Regions from separate parts of the Brevibacillus sp. FW306-2-1A-C05A genome, predicted to be linked through region 2. Evidence: riboswitches for the same ligand, from Rfam matches in the RefSeq annotation. Region 2 holds a riboswitch; the other holds the start of a gene.

Region 1 (3,191 bases), on a different contig from region 2:
GTTTGGCTCAGCAATTTCTGCCTCGCTTATGCTTATAGACGTATCTACTTGGGGAAAAGGTTGCACTTTTTGCGCATTCTTTTTTGATTGGTAAAATTCACCAATCCCCATTGCAGACATAACCAGTAATAAAGAAATAACAAATACGGTCAGGAAGAGCCTTTTGTTCGGCAAAGAAACCCCTCCTCTACTTCCTCACTAGGAGATTCGACACAGTCCTACATTTTCCCTTCGCTTAAAGCCCACCAATAACTGGAAAATTTTTCCCCGTAATAAAAAAAGAGCCCAGTAGCTTTACCAGGCTCTTTCTTTGTCGTTCTTATTTTGCCAGTTGCGCAGCTTCTTGCTTCAGAACTTCTGCTTTGTCTGTTTGCTCCCAAGGAACATTCAGGTCATTGCGTCCAAAGTGGCCATAAGCCGCTGTTTGTTTGTAGATAGGGCGACGCAGGTCGAGCTGCTTGATGATGCCAGCCGGACGCAGGTCGAAGTGTTTGCGCACCAGTTTCACCAGATCTTCTTCGGAAACGGTTCCTGTACCAAAAGTATCAACAGCGATGGATACAGGCTGCGCTACACCGATTGCGTAAGCCACTTGCACTTCGCATTTGTCAGCCAGGCCAGCAGCCACAATGTTTTTCGCTACGTAACGAGCAGCGTAAGCGCCGGAGCGGTCTACTTTTGTCGGATCTTTACCGGAGAACGCGCCGCCGCCGTGACGAGCGTAGCCACCGTAAGTGTCTACGATGATTTTGCGGCCAGTCAGACCAGCGTCCCCTTGAGGTCCGCCGATTACGAAGCGGCCAGTCGGGTTGATGAAGTATTTGGTGTCAGCGTCCAGCAGCTCAGCCGGAACAACTGGTTTGATAACTTGTTCGATGAGGTCTTGCTTGATTTGCTCCAAGGTAGTCTCAGGAGCGTGTTGAGTCGAAATCACGATGGTGTCGATGCGAACTGGCTTGTCTCCATCGTACTCAACCGTTACTTGCGTTTTGCCGTCAGGACGCAGGTAGGCGAGTGTGCCGTTTTTGCGAACTTCAGTCAAGCGGCGAGCCAGCTTGTGAGACATGCTGATCGGCAGCGGCATCAGCTCAGGTGTTTCGTTGCAAGCAAAGCCGAACATCAGACCTTGGTCACCTGCACCGATCGCTTCGATCTCAGCGTCGGTCATTTTGCCTTCGCGCGCTTCCAAAGCCTGGTCTACGCCGAGAGCGATGTCAGCGGATTGCTCGCCGATCGCAGTGATTACGCCGCAAGTGTCAGCGTCAAAGCCGAACTTCGCACGATCATAACCGATCTCACGGATCGTTTCGCGCACCAGCTTTTGGATGTCCACGTACGTGTTGGTGGTGATTTCACCGGCTACGAGAACCAGCCCGGTAGTTACGGAAGTTTCGCAAGCTACGCGAGCGTTTGGATCCTTGGCCAAAATGGCGTCCAGGATGGAGTCGGAAATTTGGTCACAAATTTTATCCGGATGTCCTTCGGTTACAGACTCAGATGTGAACAGACGACGACCTTTTTGCAAAGCCATGAGAAAATACCTCCTTTGACCTCATACAAATAGTTTGGTAGCCGAGTCAGGATTTTATCGACGTAAACGCAAATAAAAAACCTTTTCCATCTTTTGGAGGAAAAGGTTTGAGCGCTTTTAGCTTCCTTCATCCTCTTATCGGCCAGAACAGATTTCCGTCCTGCTGGTTAGCACCGCTCCAGACGGTTGCCGGGCTTCATAGGGCCAGTCCCTCCGCCTGCTCTGGATAAGAGTATCCATTACGGATTATAGAATAATTGTTTTTTGAGGTGGTGTCAATAGACTTTTGCCAGAGCACCTCTTTGGCCGAAATCGCCCTGTACAAAACGCTGTTGGAATCGCCTGCGGGAAGCGTCTGAGGTGATCGAAGCCGCGTTTTCACAAGGACGATATAGCCATGCCATGCGTCTGTCGAACGCAAAGCGGAAAATTTTTTCTTACACTTGATACGATTTGGCGATTAATACAACAACCTCGGCCCGCGTAGCGCTGCCCTGTGGCTTGAAGAGCGAACCGTATCCGTTTAGCCAGTTTCTTGCCGTCAAAGCGCCGATCGCCGGTGCTGCCCAATGGCCGGCCGGAACATCGCGATAGCTCGGTGCGCTGCTGCTGTTCAGAGCCACGCCCTTCGCCCTGGCGATCATCGCGGCCATTTCCGCCCGCGAAACAGCTTGGTCAGGCTTGATCTGACTGTTTGGATACCCCTTCAAGACTCCGAGCTGATAAGCCACTCCAAGGGTGTTGTACGCCCAGTGCTTTTTTGGCAAATCAGAAAACACTTCCCGTCCGGAATACGCGCTGGCTACCTTCGAGCCGGTCGCGCGCATCGCCTGCAGCAGCATTGTGGCAAACTGCGCACGAGTTACTGCCTCGTTAGGCTTGAACGTCGCATCGCCGAAGCCTTGGACAATTCTTTTGGAGCTCAGCCTGGCGATCTCTGTGCGCGCCCAATGGTCGGAAATATCCCGATACCCCGAAACGAGGGGCTGCTGCGTGACTGTCAATTTGTACGCATCGTACTTGAACGGAATGCCGCTGTTCAGGCGCACGTAATACTTGCCTTTTGGCAACCGCAGGCTGAAAATCTCGCTGCCCCGATCGGACAGCTCAGCCACTTCGTTTGTCGAAGCTAGCGCGTAGTTCATGTTTTTCTCGCTGTAAAGAGCGATGCGAAAACCGCTGGATACCGGAATAAACGGGGCTCGAATCGTGACGTACGAGTCTGTATTGAGCGTAAATTGAAACCAGTCTGCATCCGAAGCCGTCGGAATCGTTCCGGTCATGACCCCTCCAGCGGCTAGCGGCGACGCCCTGCTGTACGTATCATTCGGCTCGTTCAAATCTTTTTTCAGCGGGGTGAACCCGAGATCCAGGCGATATTCGCCGTTCACCGCATTTTGCTGATACTCGCTGACCCGAATGTAGTATTTTCCCGGGGAGACTTCCTTGCTCGCACGCTCGGACGGATTATCGCGGTCGACGTTGTCGTAGAGCGGGTCCCAAACCGTATTTTTTCCGGTTTCCTGCTTTCCTATGGCAAGCACCAGGTCCACCCGCTTGTTGTCGGGAGTCACCGTCACATCCATATGCCCGTATTCGCGGACGTAGTAGGAGAACCAGTCCTGGTCGCCCTCCTGGTGGAAGTTGCCTGTGACGCTGA
Region 2 (3,191 bases):
CTTTTTCTCCTTGAGCTGCTCTTGCAGCTTGGACATGTTGTACGTCGTCGCCGGGCAAATGTCAGGGCAGTTGGTGAACATGAACTCGACCAGCCGCACCTTGCCTTTGCCTTCCGAAAACGTAAACGAAGTGCCGTCACTGTTGTCCAACGTAAAATCGGCAATCGGCTTCATCACGGGAATCGGCTCTTTTGCCATGTATTTGTAGCCCAACACGCCTACAATCGCGAGGATAATCACGCCTGCGAGCACCGTAAACCAATGGCGCTGCAACGCGGATCCTTGTTGCTGTGCTCCCTCACTCACGATTTTCTTCCTCCCCTGCTTCTCTCATGCGTCCGCCGCTATACCGCGTAAAAGCGCATGTTTCTTTTTGTGTGGAAAACGTCTCGGCGTTGCCAGTGCGGTCGTGACCGTATGGACCGTACGGCTTACACTTCCTTCTCGCCAGGCCAAGCCAGCATGCCGCCGACCATATTGGCAGCGTCAAAGCCAAGCTCACACAAATATTCGGTCGCTCTGTGGCTGCGCGCACCGCTGCGGCACACCATGACGACCGGGATCTCCTTGTCCAGCTCGTCGATGCGATGCGGCAAAAAGCCGAGCGGAATCAGCTTGGCTTCTTTGATATGGCCTTCGTTCCACTCCTCCACCTCACGCACGTCAATCACCTGAAGCTTTTCGTTGGCCGCGAGCTTTTCCAGCAGCTCCTGCGGGGTAATTTCCTTCACGCCATGGCTCATCGCGTATGTTCCTCCTATATGTACAATCGTTTGGTCGTTTTCTGCCACTCCCATCATATCATAGGGCCATGCCATTTTCTAACGACGCGGGCGGCGAAAGCGCGCAGATATAGGGACAAATTTGTGACAGTGTGAGGGTGGGTTTGTTTTTGGACAGGGAGATGGTTGGTCGGTACAGGCGGGTGACACATTTACAAAAATAACCATTCTATATATGAAGACTACTATACAAAACAGCATTCTCTTTTTGGTTTGGAAAAAGGCGGGTGCAAGAAACGCAGAGCACCCTTGGAAAAGGAGGTAGTTTATATGGTGTACGTACTGGGAATTGCTGCTGTTTGTACGCTATTTGCCGTTCTTTTGTATGTGAAAAAAGGAAAAGCCGCGCCTGGAATCAGCCACGCCTCAAGGAGTGCGGGGCATCAGCCTGCAAACCACGTCAACAAGGCGTATCACACAGGTACTTTGGACGTCATGGGAAACAGCATGAACGGGTGAGCATGAACAAATCTCTCAACGCCTCAATCCCACCAAATCCAACCTGATAACTCATTATTGATTATTGACAGCGAAGTGTGGTTTTTCATACAATTATGACAACAACTGAAGCAACAGTTCATCAAGAGCGGTGGAGGGACAGGCCCTGTGAAACCCGGCAACCAGCAAGCGTGCCTTGCGCGGTGCTAATTCCTGCAGAATCCATAGATTCTGAGAGATGAGTGCACACCCGTGTATAGCCGGAGCCTTCTTCTCCTCAGAGGAATGCTCCGTTTTTTTATCCCTAATCCCCATATATAAAGGAGAGATAAGCATGTCTGACCAGCAACAATGGAAACCGGAAACCCTCGCTGTACATGGTGGACAAGAAGTAGATCCCGTAACAGGCTCGCGCGCCGTTCCGATCTATCAGACGACTTCCTACGTCTTCCGCGACACGGAGCACGCCGCCAACCTGTTTGGCTTAAAAGAGTTCGGCAACATTTACACCCGCATCATGAATCCGACCCAGGACGCCTTTGAAAAGCGCGTGGCACTCCTGGAAGGCGGCGTCGGTGCTCTGGCAACTTCCTCTGGTCAGGCAGCGATCACCTTTTCCATTTTGAACATCGCCCAAGCCGGGGATGAAATTGTCGCATCCAGCAGCTTGTACGGCGGTACGTACAACCTTTTTGCGCACACTTTGCCGCGTCTTGGCATCAAGGTTCACTTTGTCGATCAGTCCAATCCGGAAAACTTCCGGGCGTTCATCAATGAGAAAACAAAGGCGCTCTTTTGCGAGACGATCGGCAACCCTCGCATTGACGTGGCGGACTTGCAGGCAATCGCTGACATCGCGCACGAAAACGGCGTGCCGCTGATCGTGGACAACACGTTCGCTTCGCCGATCTTGTGCCGTCCATTCGAGCATGGCGCAGACATCGTCGTCCACTCCACGACCAAGTTCATCGGCGGGCACGGCACAGCGATCGGCGGCATCATCGTCGATTCCGGCAAGTTCGACTGGAACAACGGCAAATTCCCGGGCCTGACGACACCAGACCCGAGCTACCACGGCGTCGTCTATACAGAAGCCGTCGGACCGCTCGCCTACATCATCAAGGCGCGTGTCCAGTTGCAGCGCGATATCGGCGCAGCCGTGGCCCCGATCAACTCCTTCCTGTTCCTGCAAGGCTTGGAGACGCTGCACCTGCGCATGGAACGCCACAGCCAGAACGCCCTGGCCGTAGCCCAATTCCTCGCCGCGCATCCAGCGGTCGAGTGGGTCAGCTACCCTGGCCTTGAAGGCGACGCCCACTACGCGCTCGCGCAAAAATATTTGCCAAAAGGCGCTGGCGCCATCCTCACCTTTGGCATTCGCGGCGGCGTGAAGGCAGGCAAAACACTGATTGAATCCGTGAAGCTGTTCTCGCACCTGGCCAACGTGGGCGATTCCAAGTCGCTCGTCATCCATCCGGCCAGCACGACGCACCAGCAGATGAATGAGGAAGAACAGGCGGCTGCCGGGGTCACGCCAGGGCTGATCCGACTGTCGGTGGGCACAGAGGCGATCGACGACATCATCGGCGATCTGGAGCAGGCATTGCAACGCGCCGTTCAACCTTCTACTGTCAACTAAGTTTGCTTTTGTCTCGTAAAAAGTGGCACGCAACTCTCGCGGGAGAGGCGTGCCGCTTTTCTTTTTTCGGGTGCTGTCTTCTGCTTGCTGCTTTCAGGCGCTCGCCCCTCTTCCTGCCACACTCAACGATTCTGGTTCGAAATCCATCTAACCAGCCATACGAAAAATATTGAATTTACAATTCAAAACATTTAGAATGAGACGTACTACAAATACTGGAAGGATGATCCCCTCTTGAAAGTATGGAACATCGGGAGCGAACGCACGACCTACGAGGTGCAATTCGCCTTTTCGCCGCTTTTTGAAGCAGCGCTGGGCATCGCCGTTGCCAC

Evidence for each region. Region 2 has a riboswitch for S-adenosylmethionine ahead of AC3WJN_RS10350 (homocysteine synthase). Riboswitches for the same ligand answer to the same signal wherever they lie in the genome.
Region 1: it holds a riboswitch for S-adenosylmethionine, as region 2 does, so the genes downstream of both, metK (methionine adenosyltransferase) here and AC3WJN_RS10350 (homocysteine synthase) in region 2, are expected to answer to the same signal.

The regions. Positions count from the first base shown of each region.
Region 1 covers NZ_JBYSWV010000062.1:11,053-14,243, reverse strand. Annotated here, with positions in the region: gene AC3WJN_RS23500 (polysaccharide deacetylase family protein) at 1-174, opposite strand, end outside; gene metK (methionine adenosyltransferase) at 320-1,531, opposite strand; SAM riboswitch class I at 1,664-1,764, opposite strand; gene AC3WJN_RS23490 (S8 family peptidase) at 1,969-3,191, opposite strand, start outside.
Region 2 covers NZ_JBYSWV010000013.1:29,762-32,952, reverse strand. Annotated here, with positions in the region: gene AC3WJN_RS10365 (SCO family protein) at 1-306, opposite strand, end outside; gene AC3WJN_RS10360 (rhodanese-like domain-containing protein) at 432-743, opposite strand; gene AC3WJN_RS10355 (hypothetical protein) at 1,053-1,241, shown strand; SAM riboswitch class I at 1,357-1,465, shown strand; gene AC3WJN_RS10350 (homocysteine synthase) at 1,555-2,859, shown strand; gene AC3WJN_RS10345 (ArsR/SmtB family transcription factor) at 3,094-3,191, shown strand, end outside.